DNA from 4 places in the Xenorhabdus sp. PB62.4 genome. Region 1 is predicted to be linked to each of the others. Evidence: predicted binding sites of a transcription regulator. Region 1 holds the regulator's gene; each other region holds the start of a gene.
The links. Region 1 encodes PurR, which represses purine synthesis genes. Its sites were predicted from a motif close to CANGCAAACGTTTGCNTG; they were not measured.

Region 1 (4,419 bases):
TAATATATTAATTCTGATACATTAAGCCCCACCCCTATTATGGGAATGGGGCTACAGGAATAATTTATCATTCCGATGAATTATTCACTTATTTATTCTTGTTCACGGTATTTGTCAGCAGTTTCTTTGATTAAAGCCTGTAATTCACCGCGCTGGTACATCTCAACAAGAATGTCACAACCGCCAACCAGTTCACCATCAACCCACAACTGAGGAAACGTTGGCCAATGCGCATATTTAGGCAATTCAGCACGAATATCTGGGTTTTGCAGAATATCCACATAAGCAAAACGCTCACCGCAGGCAGATAATGCCTGAACTGCCTGTGCAGAGAAACCACAGCTTGGCAATTTAGGAGAACCTTTCATGTACAGCAGGATTGGGTTCTCACTAATTTGGCGTTTAATTTTTTCAATAGTTTCTTCAGTTGTTGTATTAGTAACTGTGTTAGTGTTCGTATTCATAGTCGTCATTTTTGCTTCCTTAAACTGCAAGTGCTATTCATCAGCATCAGAAAAGTTTGATTCAGAATACCACTTTCTACTCTGATTTTTCTACCGCGAACTTTCCGTGGCAAATTTTTGCCATGATTTACAACAAGTATTCATCAGGTATTTTATCCTAATTAGCCGTATTAAGTTCATGTTATAGTTCAGTTCTACGCCAGTTCGCAGCTAAGTAGCATCTTTTCTCCTGTTATTTAGCAAAAAAGTTGTTAAGATAATTATCAAAACAGCAACATGATAATAAGCTTAAATTTGCTCTGCCCATGATTCAGTATCTAAGTCATGGTTTACAGAGCCAAAAAACCGATATTAAAAAGGAGCATGCAATGTCTTTTGAATTACCAGCATTACCTTATGCCAAAGATGCCCTGGAACCACACATTTCTGCAGAAACTCTGGAATATCATTACGGCAAACATCACAACGCTTATGTTGTAAACTTGAATAATCTGATTAAAGAGACCGAGTTTGCCGGAAAATCACTGGAAGAAATCATCAAAACATCTGAAGGCGGCATCTTCAATAACGCAGCGCAAGTCTGGAACCATACTTTCTACTGGCATAGTCTGTCACCAAATGGTGGTGGCGAACCAACCGGAAAAGTAGCAGATGCTATCAATAGTGCTTTCGGCTCTTTTGCTGAGTTCAAACAGCAGTTCACTGACGCCGCCCTGAAAAACTTTGGTTCTGGCTGGACATGGCTGGTCAAGAAAACTGACGGCAGCCTCGCTATCGTTAATACTTCTAACGCAGCAACTCCACTGACAGGCGAAGATAAGCCAGTACTGACAGTTGACGTTTGGGAACACGCATATTACATCGATTACCGCAATGCGCGTCCTCAATACCTGGAGCACTTCTGGGCTTTAGTCAACTGGAAATTTGTTGAAGAAAATCTGGCTTAATAAGATTAATTCTCGTCCCTGTTTGAAATAACAAGGGCAAGTGCACCTGTTCACCACATTATGAACAGGTGCACCTACCCTTGGAACAAGTAATGTTATACCTCAATTCTTTTTCTCGAACTCGATCAGATAAGGCAAAGGCTTCCCAGAAAAACAATCATGATTAATGCACTGCTGGCAGCCAATAATCCCAACTTCAGATCTGTATCCATAGACTATCCTCAATGTGAAAATTAAGATATCTCAATACCATAAGCTTTAGATGGTTATTTATTGCATTATTTAAAAAACTATACTGTAATCCTTGAACCATACTCTTTATAACATCGATTATTACTTTCACTTTTGAGCTAGATCAGACAAAATTCAAGGTTCATCGCTAAATTATTGCCAACCATCACTCTATATATAAATATATTGGCAAACGCTTAACAAATATCTATATCCAATAGCTTTCAGGTTGCAAAGTGACACAAGTTAGAGCAATCAACCATGTGGCAGCCTGAAAAATGAAGGGTATATAAATTTAGACCATAAGGTCAGGAGTCCTTTTTATCATGGCAACGATTAAAGATGTGGCTAAACGCGCTGGTGTTTCGACCACAACCGTATCCCATGTTATCAATAAAACCCGCTTCGTCGCCGAAGATACAAAGGCTACAGTTTGGGCTGCGATTAAGGAGCTGAATTATTCTCCCAGCGCCGTTGCTCGCAGCTTGAAAGTTAACCACACCAAATCCATTGGATTGCTGGCAACATCAAGTGAAGCCCCTTATTTTGCTGAAATCATAGAATCTGTTGAAAATAGCTGCTATGGCAAAGGCTACACACTGATTTTGTGTAATTCTCATAACAATCTTGATAAGCAGAAAGCTTATCTCGCAATGTTAGCGCAAAAACGCGTAGATGGTTTGCTGGTAATGTGTTCAGAATATCCTGAACAACTTTTAGGTATGTTGGAAGACTATCGTAATATTCCCATGGTAGTTATGGATTGGGGAGAATCCAGAGGGGATTTTACTGATGCAATTATTGACAACGCTTTTCATGGTGGTTACTTGGCAGGTCGTTACCTTATTGAACGCGGCCATCGTGATATTGCATCTATTCCGGGGCCATTGGCAAGAAATACCGGAGGCGGACGTCATCAAGGTTTTCTCAAGGCACTGAGAGAAGCCAATATTACTATTCGGGACGAGTGGATTGTACAAGGTGATTTTGAACCTGAATCTGGTTATCAGGCCATGTGTAAAATCCTGAATCAAAAGCATCGCCCAACTGCTGTTTTTTGCGGTGGTGATGTTATGGCAATGGGTGCAATTTGCGCAGCCGATGAATTGGGATTACGCGTTCCGCAAGACATTTCTATCATCGGTTATGACAATATTCGTAATGCCCGCTATTTTACACCAGCATTAACAACCATCCACCAGCCCAAAGAACGTCTGGGGCAAATGGCCTTCTCAATGCTATTGGATAGGATCGTTAATAAGCGTGAAGATGCACAAACTATTGAAGTCCATCCGCGTCTCGTTGAGCGTCGCTCCGTGGCGGATGGACCTTTTATCGATTATCGCCGTTAATAGTTAATTTTCCTGCAACCACTCAGCATTAAGTGTTTCACTATCTCCAAGATAATTAAGTAACCAACTTAATGCTGGTGAATGGCATTCTTCTGACCATGTTAAGCAACATGGGCTATCAGGCAGTGGTTGTTCAAGTTCCAGTGCAACCAGCTTTCCTTTACGGATCAACGGCAGTGCACGATGCTTGGGCACCATCCCGACACACAACCCATCCATCAGGCAACTCAATCCGGCATCCCAATCAGGCACAACTAATCGCCGTTGGTTATCCAAGGCCCATGTATCGCGTTTAGGTAAGTTGCGCGAAGTATCTTCAAGACACAAACTGGAATAAAGCCGAATTTGATCATCGTTCAGTTTTCCCGATATTGCAGCCAGTTCATGTGCAGGGCTGGCGACACACAACCAGGGCATGAATCCCATATCCCTAAAGCTATATCGCTCACCGACAGGAGAGGCACGTGTCGCCCCAATGGCAACATCTACTCTCTCATCGACAAGAGCATCCCATACCCCATTAAAAACTTCAGGATAGATAAACAATTCAATATCTGGAAAATGGCGGTAAAAATCCAAAATCAACTGAAGTGTCCGCTCCGGCTTTACAACTTGATCAACCGCAATACTGAATTGTCCCCGCCATCCATTAGCCACTTGCTGGCACTGGTGTCGGGTGTGATTCATTTTTTTGATAACAGATCTAGCCTCCTTGACAAAAATAACTCCAGCCTCAGTTAAATCCACATCACGGTGACGACGTTCAAATAAAGGTACTGCCAGCCATTCTTCAAGTTGTTTTACCGTATAGCTGACAGCGGAAGGTACACGATGAAGTTCTGATGCGGCAGCGCTAAAACTTCCTGTTCTGGCAACAGCATCAATAACCTCCAGAGAGTATTCAGACCACATATATATTCCTTTCAAATTTTTTCACAACATGGTGCAAATATTACCGTTTCACAAGTAAAAATCATGCCATATAAAATAAGCCGGGTATCTCCTTATCAACTACCACGTCAAGTTATTAATACTATTTATTAACATTACTTATTAACACCATTTATTAATATTATGGCAACAAATAAAAACTCAATTTCATTCATGTTTTATCTCGCCGGCCTGAGTATGCTCGGCTATTTGGCTATCGATATGTATCTGCCTGCTTTTGATGCAATGAAAGCAGAATTAGGTACATCAGAAAACGCCATTAGTGCGAGTCTTAGCATTTTTCTTGCCGGCTTTGCCTTTGCACAACTTTTATGGGGACAATTATCTGATCGCTTAGGCAGAAAACCTGTTCTTATTATCGGACTATCTCTGTTTTCCATTAGCTGTTTAGGTATGCTTTGGATAACGGATGCCACTCAATTACTGGTACTGAGATTTATTCAAGCAGTTGGCGTCTGTTCTGCTGCGGTTTCC
Region 2 (4,419 bases), on a different contig from region 1:
CGCTATTCTTGATAGTCAGTTGGCGGTTTTTGCGATCCCACTGAGACTGGATATTAAACAATCCCTTTTGATAATGGGTTGTCAGATGAGCAATGGTAAAAATATCATCAGAAAAACGGAGTTTCCCAAGCGTGTCGCTGAACTGTGCATTATTGAATGCCATATTCATCGCATTAAAATCAATCAACCCATCTTCAGCCTCCCAACTGCCATTAACCAGCCCCAAATTTTTGACGGTGCCATCTAAATAATCGACTGACCAGTTTGAGCCTTGCATCTTGGCATTGGTGATATTGAGGTCTTTAATGTAAGTAGCGGGAAGATAGCTGATTTTTTCCTTCAATGTGCTCAGTGCCATCGGCGATTGCCAGCGAATATCGCTGATTAGGATATTGTTCAATTTCCAACTGCCGTCCGGCAACCGCTGACCGTCACCAGAAATAGCACCCTGTAGGAATGTTGCGCCGAACGCATCGACAGTCAGGATCTTATCCTGATAACTGCCTTGCACAATGACATTTTCAACCGGAATATCATTTAAACGGATTTCAGAGGCGCTGAATTGATATTTCCCGTTACCAAACGGGTTTTCCACAGTAGGAACCCAAGGCGTAATGCCACCAGTAATATTTTTTCCTTGAATGCCAGTATTCGGGTTGTTTAACTGAACATTCATCTGGTTCAGTTGCAAAATATCAGCTTGTAACGGAAGAGGAAATTGGTTTGCTGACGGTCTTCCTGATAATAATATCAGGGTTCCCTGTTGCAGTGTCAGACGATGAAGATTCTGGGATGTCAGCAGATCCTGCCACTTAAAATCAAGGTTGATGGTTTTGGCATTGAGTGAAAAGGGACTCTGTTTATCACTGATATCCGCATGGATTAATGTCAGGGTGGCAGGTTGCCGCCAACTATGGCTGATGCCCGTAATGTTGATTTGGTAATGTCCTTGCTTGCTGAGCCACTGACTTAACTGTTTAGCTCCCCAGTGGGTTTGAATAACAACATAGATAACTATCATTGCTAAAATCAGCAACAATATAAGTGTGACAAAAAATTTCCCTAACCACTTCATGAACGCACCTCAGCATGGCCTCCTAATCGAAATCCTTTTATGCCGCAAAATGGATAGGCACTCAATAGCTGGCACTGATAAAAATATGAATTGGTGTACTTTTGGGTTAGTGAGTAAAGATATTGCGAATAACTACGCAAAATGGATGCAAAAAAACTCCCGCGATTACAGCGGGAGGGACACAACAAGCATCCAAACTTACCGGCTATTTTTCTTGAGGAAAAATCAGGTTCAGCAAAATGGCGGTCAGGCCACCTGCCGCAATACCCGAAGAGAGCAGGTTTTTCACCCAATCGGGGGCAAACTGCAAAATCAACGGTTGTTGAGAGACGCCTAAACCTACAGCCAGTGACAATGCGATGATCATAATCGCACGGCGATTCAGTGGCTCACGGGAAACGATTCTGACGCCAGAGGCGGCGATGGTGCCAAACATAACAATCGTCGCTCCTCCCAAGACAGGTTCGGGGATATGTTGCACAAAACCTGCCACCGCAGGGAACAATCCCAACAGAATCAACATGGATGCAATAATGTAACCGACATAGCGGCTGGCAACACCAGTAAGTTGGATCACGCCATTATTCTGACCAAAGCAGGAATTTGGAAACGTGTTGAAGACCGCTGAAACCATTGAGTTGAGGCCATTTGCCAACACGCCTCCCTTGATGCGTTTCATGTATAGCGGGCCTCTGACTGGTTGCTCTGAGACGTCCGACGTTGCCGTGATATCGCCAATGGTTTCCAGTGATGTCACCATAAAAATCAGAATAAGCGGGATCAGCAGATTCCAGTCAAAAGACAGGCCATAGTAGAGTGGTGTGGGGACTGTCACGATTGGTGTATCTTCCGTTGATTTCGAAAAAGGTAGCATATCCATGTACCAAGCCACCAGATAGCCTATGGCCATGGCAATAACCAAAGACGCGACGCGTAGGTAAGGGTTACTCTGGCGGTTTAGCAGTACGATAACGGCAAGGACAATACCTGCTAACAGCAGATTCCCGGGAGCGCCAAATGTGCCGTTTTGAATGGCAGAGTAACCGCCGCCAATCGAGGTTAACCCGACTTGGATCAGAGACAAACCGATAATCATTACCACAATACCGGACACCAGCGGTGTAATGATCCTTCTTGCCAGATGGAGTACACGGGATAGCAGAACTTCGGTCATTGAAGCAACCATCAATGTACCAAACAGGGTTGCCATCATCGTTGGTACATCCGCACCTCCGTTTTTCAGCGCCATGCCACCCATGATAAGTGGGGCAACAAAGTTAAAACTGGTTCCCTGAATTGAAAGCAAACCAGAACCAATTGGTCCCCAAGAGCGAATTTGAATAAGTGATGCTAAACCTGAGGCAAACAGGGACATACTGATGATGCGCTGCGTATCTTGCTCAGGAAGCCCAAGCGCCTGACAAATCAATATCGCTGGAGTGATAACCGCGACAAACATCGCCAGCAAATGTTGGCATGCCGCAAATAAGGCATGCGGGAGAGGAGGCTTATCCTCAAGGCGATAGAGCAGTTCATTATCTGCCGTGTTGGGAACCGAATTGTTGGGAACTTCTGATGGGTTGGCTTCACGGGTTAAATTGACCATGTAGTGAAATTCCAGAGGGACAAAGAAACGCATTTTAATGATCTTCACTATGAAAGCAATCGTTTGCCTAAAGTTTTCATTGTGAGATACGGCTTAATTTCGTCACATTTTTAAATATTTTAACTTGTGTTTATTAATAATTTTCTTTCTAATCCAACCCTTACCTGCTCTTGGCGTTTTTATAGGATGATTATAACGTCACATTAAGTTCACATAATTTTAACAATAGATGGGGTACATAAATGTATCATCTGGATATTTATGGCACGCTCGTTGCTGCCACACTTGTTTTGTTACTAGGAAGAAAACTCGTACAATCAGTCTCATTCCTTGAGAAATATACAATCCCTGAACCTGTCGCAGGTGGGTTATTGGTCGCTTTAGTATTACTGGCGGTTAAACAAACCACGGGTTGGGAAGTCGGTTTTGATTTATCACTCCAAGAACCCCTCATGTTGACGTTCTTTGCCACAATCGGCTTGAACGCTAACCTTGCCAGCCTGAGAGCGGGCGGAAAACTTTTGATCCTTTTTATCTTCGTAGTTGTTGGCCTGTTATTGGTACAAAACACGGTGGGTATCGTATTGGCGAAAATGCTTGGCCTTGATCCACTCATGGGATTGCTGGCGGGATCTATTACGCTTTCCGGCGGGCACGGAACGGGTGCTGCGTGGGGTAAAGTCTTCACAGAACGCTACGGCTTTGAGAATGCGACTGAAGTCGCTATGGCCTGTGCGACATTCGGCCTGGTTTTGGGCGGTTTGATCGGTGGCCCGGTTGCTCGTTTTTTGGTGAGAAATACCAAAACGCCGGGTTTGGGTACAGAAGATACAGAGCTTCCGACGGCATTTGAGAAACCCTATACGGGTCGGCTTATCACGCCATTAGTGATGGTGGAAACCATTGCCATGATTTCCATTTGCTTATTGGCAGGCAGTTTTATTGAAAAGCAATTGCAAGGTACGGCCTTTGAATTGCCAACATTTGTATGTGTACTGTTTATTGGGGTTATTCTCAGTAATGGCCTGTCTTGGCTTGGTTTTTATCGGGTATTTGACCGAGCGGTTTCAGTATTGGGTAACGTGAGTTTGTCACTGTTCCTTGCAATGGCGCTGATGAGCCTGAAATTGTGGCAGTTGGCTTCCCTTGCGCTACCGATGCTGGTTATTCTCGCTGTACAGACAGTCGTAATGGCTCTGTATGCTGTTTTCGTCACTTATCGTGTGATGGGCAAAAATTATGATGCAGCAATATTATCAGCGGGTCATTGTGGTTTTGGTTTGGGCGCAACGCCAACGGCTATCGCGAATATGCAGGCGATTACTGACCGCTTTGGGCCATCACATGTGGCATTCTTGCTTGTGCCGATGGCAGGGGCATTCTTTATTGATATCGTTAATGCTGCTGTTATCAAACTGTATCTGTTGTTACCGGTGTTCCCATCTGTTGCAGGTTAATTTGACACGTTTGTGATATGGCCTGGTATTTTGGCTAAAATATGCCGCTGAAATATATTCAGCGGCATTTTTTTACTGTTTATTGGATAGAATAGATTACGTTAGGCATGGCTGTATTGTGAGCGATCCGGCAGCCAGCGTTCAATTAACGCTTTGGCATGTTCAGGGTGGTGCTGGTGGATGTAACGGGCAATGCGTTGAACTTCAGGCAACATATTTTGGTCCCGCAATAAATCTGCGATCCTGAATTCAGCATTACCCGTTTGGCGCGTACCGAGTAA
Region 3 (4,419 bases), on a different contig from region 1:
TGGCAAACCATTCAAAACGAGGTGTATAGAAAGTTGGCAATGCAAACCATGGGGCTTCACGTACTGGCGTTAAATCTACAACGCCCATAAAGAATGACAGCCCATAACCCACCAGCACACCAATCAGAATCGGAATAATCGCCATAAAACCACGGAATACGACAGATCCTAAAATGGTTACAGCCAGCGTTACCATAGATATGGTCAAATTGGTCATATTAACTTCCGAACCTGGCGCTGGACGCAAACCCGCCATATCCGCAGCAACACCAGCCAATTCCAGGCCGATTACCGCAACAATAGCGCCCATCGCGGCAGGTGGAAACATCACGTTGATCCAACCTCTTCCTGCTACCTTAACAATCAGGGCAACCAGACAGAACAACAAGCCGCAGACAATAAATCCCCCCAATGCCAATTCATATCCTAAAGGCAGCAGCAACAACACAGGCGAAATAAAGGCAAAACTTGAACCTAAATAAGCGGGAATTCTCCCTTTACAAATCACCAAATAGAGTAATGTTCCAATACCATTGAACAATAAAATCGTGGCGGGATTAACTTTAAACAAAATGGGAACCAAAACGGTTGCCCCAAACATAGCAAACAGATGTTGTAAACTTAATGGGATAGTCTGTGCCAAAGGCGGTCTTTCGTCTACCCCAATAGTCCGACGGGTCATGTTTAATATCCTCTTATCTCACCTTGCTAGAAACCAAAAAAAGCCGACTTTTCAGTCGGCTAAAAATGTTATTTAGTACCAAATATTTTATCGCCTGCATCCCCCAGGCCAGGAACAATGTACCCATGTTCATTGAGGCGTTCATCAATTGAAGCAGTGTAAAGTTCAACATCCGGGTGAGCTTTTTCCAGTGCAGCGACACCTTCTGGAGCAGCTACCAGAACCAATACCTTAATGACAGGGCATCCTGCTTTTTTCAACAGATCAATCGTGGCGATCATGGAACCGCCGGTTGCCAACATTGGATCAACAACCAATGCCATGCGCTCATTAATGTCAGAAACCAATTTCTGGAAGTAAGGCACAGGTTCGAGTGTTTTTTCGTCACGATACACCCCGACAACGCTGATTCGCGCGCTCGGAATATTTTCCAGTACACCATCCATCATGCCCAATCCCGCACGCAGGATAGGTACTACCGTAATCTTCTTCCCTTTAATCTGGTCTATTTCTACCGGACCGCACCATCCATCAATGGTTACTTTCTCAACTTCTAAATCAGCAGTTGCTTCATATGTCAGAAGACTACCCACCTCTGAGGCCAGTTCACGAAAGCGTTTAGTGCTTATATCATGATCTCGCATCAGGCCAAGTTTATGTCTAACCAGTGGGTGTTTAACCTCAACGATCTTCATGGGTTTCTCCTAATATAGCCGGCAGATAAAAAATCGCGGGATTATACCGCCTTTTCAGCAGCACGCCACTATCAATCTATTGATTTTTATCAACCACAACTATTTTTCTTTAATTTTCATTTAGCAGGAATCTTGTATAAAGCTATCGCAAACGTTTGCTTAGGCTGTTAGAATTGCTGCCGTTATGTTTTATTCATAAAAATGCAACCATCTGGGAGCTACGCAGTGACCAACAAAACCTCTCTTAGCTATAAAGATGCCGGTGTCGATATTGATGCTGGCAATGCCTTAGTCAATCGTATCAAAGGTGTCGTAAAACAGACCCGTCGCCCTGAAGTAATGGGGGGATTGGGCGGTTTCGGTGCATTATGTGCCCTGCCTCAGAAATATCGTGAGCCGGTGTTGGTTTCCGGTACAGATGGTGTTGGTACCAAGCTGCGCCTTGCCATGGATCTGAAACGCCATGATACCATCGGGATTGATCTGGTCGCCATGTGTGTCAATGATCTGGTTGTTCAGGGAGCAGAGCCTCTTTTCTTCCTTGATTACTATGCTACAGGTAAATTGGATGTGGATACCGCAGCCAGTGTTATTACAGGCATAGCCGAAGGCTGCAAACAGGCAGGCTGTGCGCTGGTTGGTGGTGAAACAGCAGAAATGCCTGGTATGTATCACGGTGAAGATTATGACGTCGCTGGTTTTTGCGTCGGCGTCGTTGAAAAAGCAGAGATTATTGATGGCAGTCAGGTTCAGGTTGGTGATGCACTGATTGCGCTGGCATCCAGTGGCCCACATTCTAACGGCTATTCTTTAATCCGTAAAATACTCGAAGTCAGTCAGGCAAACCCTGAAATAACTGAGCTTGACGGAAAATCACTCGCAGATCATCTGCTTGCCCCAACGCAAATTTATGTTAAATCAATCCTTGAATTGATTGAAAAAGTTGACGTTCATGCAATTGCACACCTGACAGGGGGTGGTTTTTGGGAGAATATTCCTCGCGTCCTGCCAGAAAATATGCAAGCCAAAATCAATGCCGGCAGTTGGCAGTGGCCATCAATTTTCACGTGGCTACAGCAAGCCGGCAATGTCAGCGAACATGAAATGTACCGCACGTTTAACTGCGGGGTAGGTATGATAATTGCGTTGCCTCAATCTCAGGCAGAACAGGCCATTTCATATCTGAAAGCATCCGGTGAAAATGCCTGGCAAATTGGTACAATTTCCGAACTCAACGCTGATGATCAACCAGTTGTTATCAATAAATAAATTATAAAGAAACAAATATTGTTCCCAATAAATTGCAAGTTGCAGTCAATAAAACTGCAACTTGCAAGATAAAGGGTATATCAGTCAATGAAATCTTCAGCTAAGAGAAACCATGAAAAAAATTGTCGTTTTAGTATCCGGCAATGGTAGCAATCTTCAATCCATCATAGATTCCTGCCAACAAAACCGGATTAATGGGAGTATTTCTGCCGTCTTCAGTAATAATGCTGATGCCTATGGTTTGAAACGGGCTGAACAGGCCAATATTCCAGCCCATTTTATTGACCCAAAAGGATATACTGATCGCACCAGTTATGATGTTGCTCTGCTCAAGGCTATCGATCAATATCAGCCGGATTTAGTTGTTTTGGCAGGTTATATGAGAATTTTATCGCCCGATTTCGTCCGGCATTATTATGGACGCCTGCTCAATATTCACCCTTCCCTATTACCAAAATATCCCGGCCTGCATACTCACCAGAAAGCCATTGCAAATGGTGATAAAGAACATGGCACTTCCATCCATTTTGTTACAGAAGAGCTGGATGGCGGACCAATCATTCTACAAGCTAAAGTACCTATTTTTGATGGAGATAAGGAAGAAGACGTTATCGGACGCGTCCAGACCCAAGAACATAATATTTATCCTCTGGTCATTGGTTGGTTCCTGAATGGTCGTTTAGCTATGGAAAGAAATACAGCGGTAATGGATGGCAAAGTTTTACCGCCACAAGGTTATGCCTCAGAATAATTAGCCCGTGACTTACAGCTCAGTGTTAATACTCACTTTGGTTAATATACTGTAATTAAGATAATACTTTGCTGTAAGTTGCTGTTTCGGATTGGTTTCTATTTCTATGCCTCTATCCCTTTATACTTCTATTATACTTCCATGCCTAAAGAATCTGGTTGTCTATCCAACTAAAAATATTAACCCGACAATAATTATTTATCTTGTAATAATTATTTATTCGAACATTATTAGCTATATTTGTACCCGATAGATTTCACCTTGCAATGCGACGACCGTTTGAAGAAAGTTGAGGGGTATAGAATGAATTTATACAATTCGCAAGGCATACAATCCGCAAGAAGCACTGAGGTATCCAATGTCCAGTGATCCAGAAAGACCATCCGTAAATTTGCGCCCCCTTGAGCGGGAAGACCTCCCTTTTGTTCATCAAATTGATAATAATGCCAGTGTCATGCGCTATTGGTTTGAAGAGCCTTATGAAGCCTTTGTTGAATTATGCGATCTTTATGACAAGCACATTCATGACCAAAGTGAACGCCGTTTTATTATCGAAAGCATGAACTCCAAAGTCGGGTTAGTCGAATTAGTCGAAATTGATTATGTCCACCGTCGCTCAGAATTCCAGATTATCATTGCCCCGGCCTACCAAGGGCAAGGCTATGCTGCCGTTGCTGCCAAACTTGCGATGGAGTACGCTTTTGCTGTCTTGAATCTTTACAAGCTGTACTTAATTGTTGATAAAGAAAATTCGAAGGCAATTCACATATACAATAAATTGGGATTCTACACCGAAGGCGAATTAATCGATGAATTTTTTGTGAATGGCTCTTATCATACAGCCATTAGGATGTGTACATTCCAACACCACTATTTTGCCAATAAAACCTGTGAAGCCCAGACCGATATTTTAGTCGGTTAAACACTTAGCCGGTTGAACGCTGACCATTAGATTAAATGGAAAACCAAATGGAGTAGTAATGTCCCACGATCGTCTCTATACCGAAAAAGAACTGAGCTGG
Region 4 (4,419 bases), on a different contig from region 1:
AATCGGCTTAAATTCTTCTTTTTGGCGGCTGAGAGTATTGAAAATTTTTAGCATCAGGGGGTTTTCCGTAAAAATTGATGTACGTGTATTAAAGATGTACGTGTATAAAATAGAATGAATTCGCTGATTATAGGCCTCTTTATCAGCGATATAAATAAACCAGAATATAGAGAAGCCAGGCAAAGTATTTCACCTTGATATGCAAAGCTTTGCAAGTGCCGCAAATCACCTTATTCTGATGTGATTTCAGAGTACTGACTCAAAATCTCATATATGATATAACTGCGGTTGTTCCGAACCCCCTAGAATACAGGGTCAATCAAAACTATTATTAGGATTTTTATTATGGTGACTTTCCACACCAACTTTGGCGATATCGTGATCAATACTTTCGCGGATAAAGCGCCGGTAACTGTTGAGAACTTCTTAAATTACTGCTCTGAAGGCTTTTATGACAACACAATTTTTCATCGTGTGATCAATGGCTTTATGATTCAAGGCGGTGGCTTTGAACCAGGTATGAAGCAGAAAGTAACAAAAGATCCTATCAAGAACGAAGCAAACAATGGCGTAAAAAACAGCCGTGGTACCCTTGCAATGGCGCGTACCAATGATCCGCACTCTGCAACTGCTCAGTTTTTCATCAACGTTGTTGATAACGATTTCCTGAACTTCCGTTCAGAACGTCCTGACGGATGGGGTTATTGCGTATTCGCCGAAGTGGTTGAAGGCATGGATGTGGTTGACAAAATCAAAGGCGTTTCCACTGGCCGCAGCGGTATGCACCAAGATGTACCACGTGAAGATGTGATCATTGAACGCGTTACCGTTAGCGAATAATGACTGTTAGATAATAATGACTGTTAGATAATAATAACTGTTAGAGAATAGTTAATCGTTACATGAGTACACTGTTTATTGCAGATCTACATCTCAGTGAGCAAGAACCGGCAATTACTGCCGGTTTTCTTCGTTTTTTGCGTGAAGAAGCAATCCATGCTGAGAGTCTTTATATTCTCGGTGATTTTTTTGATTATTGGATTGGTGATGATGATCCCAACCCTCTACACACTAAAGTTGCCTACGCGCTCAATGAACTGAAACAGAAAGGGATTTCCTGTTATTTCATTCACGGTAATCGTGATTTCTTGCTGGGCTCCCGCTTTGCCAGAGAGAGCGGTTTGATCTTACTGCCACAGGAAAACGTGCTGGAATTGTATGGCAAGCGTATTTTAATTCTGCATGGCGATACACTATGCACAGATGACATCGGTTATCAGCAGTACCGCAAGCGGGTACATACTCCGTGGATACAACGTCTTTTCTTACTTCTTCCTTTATTCATCCGGTTGAAAATCGCTGCCAAAATGCGGGCGGGCAGCCAATACTCCAACACTCAGAAGTCTGAATCCATCATGGATGTCAATCAACAAACCGTTATCGAACACTTTGAAAAACATCAGGCCGATTGGATGATTCACGGACACACGCATCGCCCGGCAATACATGATCTTCAAATCGATAATAAAACGGTGCATCGCGGTGTATTGGGCGCATGGCATCATCACGGTTCAATGTTTAAAGTCACAGAAACATCCATTGAGTTGATATCTTTCCCATTTTGAATTGCGTTATTTATTTTGGAAAAATAGACAAATCAGGTAACGCAAACGTTTTCCTTGTGCAATTCGCGTGATATGATCCGTCGCCTTAAACATCACCTTGTTCTGGTAGACACTCTATACAGGAGCATCTGATTTATGACGGCCAGCTCTGATCCCACAACAGTTATGACTTCTACAACAGAAATAGAGACGCAGCACCACGCCAAAATTGCCATTGTCATGGGTTCAAAAAGTGATTGGGCAACCATGCAACACGCAGCCGATATTTTGACTTCTCTTGATATTCCTTTCCATGTTGAGGTTGTTTCGGCACACCGAACCCCCGATAAACTTTTTCATTTTGCCGAACACGCTAAAGAAAACGGTTTTGATGTGATTATCGCGGGCGCAGGAGGTGCAGCACATTTGCCGGGAATGTTGGCAGCCAAAACCTTAGTGCCTGTGTTTGGGGTTCCGGTGCAAAGCGCCGCTCTCAGTGGTGTCGATAGCCTGTATTCGATCGTTCAAATGCCAAAGGGTATTCCTGTTGGCACACTGGCTATAGGTAAAGCCGGAGCCGCAAACGCAGCCTTGCTGGCAGCCCAAGTGCTGGCTTTACATGATGATGCCCTGTTTCAACGTCTGTCAGGCTGGCGCCAGGCACAAACACAGGATGTTTTGGAGAATCCTGATCCACGGGAGGGCGCATGAAGCCTGTTTGTGTATTGGGTAATGGTCAATTGGGTCGGATGTTACGTCAAGCCGGTGAGCCATTGGGGATTGCAGTTTACCCCGTCGGGTTGGATGCAGAGCCGGAAGCAGTGCCTTATCAGAGCAGTGTGATTACTGCAGAAATCGAACGTTGGCCGGAAACTGCGTTAACTCGCGAGCTGGCACATCATAATGCTTTTATTAATCGCGATATTTTCCCGCAACTGGCAGATCGCTTACCACAAAAACAATTGATGGATACGTTGGGTCTGGCAACAGCCCCCTGGAAACTGCTTTCCGATCCAAGCCAATGGCCACAACTGTTCGCTGAATTAGGTGACTTCATCATCGTTAAGCGCCGGACGGGCGGCTATGATGGACGTGGTCAGTGGCGTATACGGCCGGGTGATGAAGCAGAATTACCACCTGAAATTTATGGTGAGTGTATTGTAGAGAAAGGGATCCCGTTTTCAGGGGAAGTTTCTCTGGTGGGTGCCCGTAATGCCCAAGGGGAATCGGTATTTTATACGCTGACTCACAATCTGCATCAGGAAGGCATTTTGCGTACCAGTGTTGCCTTGCCCGATACGGATAAGCAATTGCAGCAACAAGCAGAAAAAATGCTGGCTACCCTCATGGATCACCTGAATTATATCGGTGTGATGGCGATGGAGTGCTTTATTGTCGGTGATAATTTGTTGATCAACGAACTGGCGCCTCGGGTTCATAATAGTGGTCACTGGACACAAAATGGCGCTTCTATCAGCCAGTTTGAACTTCATTTACGGGCAATTCTGGATCTGCCCATGCCTCAACCAGAAATATTTGCTCCATCCATTATGATCAATCTGATCGGCACAGAGGTAAATCCCGCGTGGCTCAGTTTACCGTTGGTTCGTTTACATTGGTATGAAAAGGAAGTTCGTCCGGTTCGTAAGGTAGGGCATTTGAATTTGGTTCATTCTGATCGGGATACCTTGAAAATGGCATTGCAAATGTTAGCGCCATTATTGCCGGCAGAGTACCAAAGTGGTCTGGAATGGGCACAAAATAAATTAAGTTGATCAGCTTTTCATATTCCATGACAAAGGAATAGCAAAACAATTGTCAGGAAGTGGTAATTATTGCCAATAGTTACCGCTTCCTATTTTTTTATCATCCACTATTATTTTCTTGATAGTGTTCTGGTAAGAGTATCCTCTATATGCCCATAAAGACTGTGCCCGCCATTTTCTTTATTCATCTGATGTGAGCGTTCAATGTTGACCTCATCACCAATCGAAAGAAACTTTAACGTAGTGGTGTCAGCAGTGAAATCGGAAATATCAAAAGAAACGCGATCTCCACTGAATTGGGTGACAGTCAGGCATGTGCCATCAACGGCGACACTGGCGCCGACAGTAACATCATCAAAAAAATGATTGTGATTGCTAACAATCAGCGTACTGAATCCGTTATTTTTATTGAGTGATAATACGCTCTCTTTACCTTGTACAATGCCTGTATACATAATTCCTCTCTTCTGCTAAATATAATGTTATTTCAAACACAATCTTTTTATCACGACTTATGGGTTTTATTTAATGATAATTAAATAATTGTGACATGCTCTTGCTTAATAATATATTCAGTAACACCATGTACTAATTAGCATTAAAACTATATTGGTAATTAAAAAATTAAAAGCAAAGCTATTTTATAAAAATCATTTATTTACTTTTCTTTTTATATGAATAATATTTTTAATCTATTTTGTTTTTTCAGGAATAAAAAAACTTTGACAAAATTACCCTGTTAGCACGATGCTACTGCCCATCGCTCTGCCATAACGTGAAAGGAGAAATCATTTGCAATTTATCAACAAGCTAAAAAACCATATAATTAAAATGGGTTTATTTCCTTCCTTATTGCTATCCATTGCCAATGGCGTTCAAGCAAGTGATTTTGTCAATTTTCAATCAATTGATACCAGCCTCTATTTTCAATTCGAAAACAAAGTTGCTCCCCAGAAAACCATTTCTCCCATTGTAGAAGCCTTTGGTGATTACAAAATCGGCGATATGTATGTCTACAGTATTTGGCAAAACTCACTGCAACATGACTA

Region 2: gltS (sodium/glutamate symporter) is a predicted target of PurR. The motif match lies at 2,734-2,751, and genes of this name have one in related genera.
Region 3: purM (phosphoribosylformylglycinamidine cyclo-ligase) is a predicted target of PurR. The motif match lies at 1,522-1,539, and genes of this name have one in related genera.
Region 4: purE (5-(carboxyamino)imidazole ribonucleotide mutase) is a predicted target of PurR. The motif match lies at 1,664-1,681, and genes of this name have one in related genera.

The regions. Positions count from the first base shown of each region.
Region 1 is NZ_NKHR01000028.1:30,195-34,613, reverse strand. Features, by position in the region: gene Xenpb_RS16830 (Grx4 family monothiol glutaredoxin) at 93-473, opposite strand; gene sodB (superoxide dismutase [Fe]) at 833-1,411, shown strand; gene purR (HTH-type transcriptional repressor PurR) at 1,969-2,994, shown strand; gene punR (DNA-binding transcriptional activator PunR) at 2,998-3,906, opposite strand; gene punC (purine nucleoside transporter PunC) at 4,069-4,419, shown strand, end outside.
Region 2 is NZ_NKHR01000020.1:58,822-63,240, reverse strand. Features, by position in the region: gene Xenpb_RS15190 (AsmA family protein) at 1-1,075, opposite strand, end outside; gene Xenpb_RS15185 (uracil-xanthine permease family protein) at 1,281-2,681, opposite strand; gene gltS (sodium/glutamate symporter) at 2,924-4,138, shown strand; gene recG (ATP-dependent DNA helicase RecG) at 4,240-4,419, opposite strand, start outside.
Region 3 is NZ_NKHR01000021.1:27,949-32,367, forward strand. Features, by position in the region: gene uraA (uracil permease) at 1-682, opposite strand, end outside; gene upp (uracil phosphoribosyltransferase) at 751-1,377, opposite strand; gene purM (phosphoribosylformylglycinamidine cyclo-ligase) at 1,603-2,646, shown strand; gene purN (phosphoribosylglycinamide formyltransferase) at 2,759-3,397, shown strand; gene speG (spermidine N1-acetyltransferase) at 3,756-4,319, shown strand; gene ppk1 (polyphosphate kinase 1) at 4,378-4,419, shown strand, end outside.
Region 4 is NZ_NKHR01000001.1:415,508-419,926, reverse strand. Features, by position in the region: gene cysS (cysteine--tRNA ligase) at 1-54, opposite strand, end outside; gene ppiB (peptidylprolyl isomerase B) at 346-840, shown strand; gene Xenpb_RS01800 (UDP-2,3-diacylglucosamine diphosphatase) at 903-1,625, shown strand; gene purE (5-(carboxyamino)imidazole ribonucleotide mutase) at 1,791-2,315, shown strand; gene purK (5-(carboxyamino)imidazole ribonucleotide synthase) at 2,312-3,379, shown strand; gene Xenpb_RS01785 (hypothetical protein) at 3,481-3,825, opposite strand; gene Xenpb_RS01780 (outer membrane protein OmpK) at 4,163-4,419, shown strand, end outside.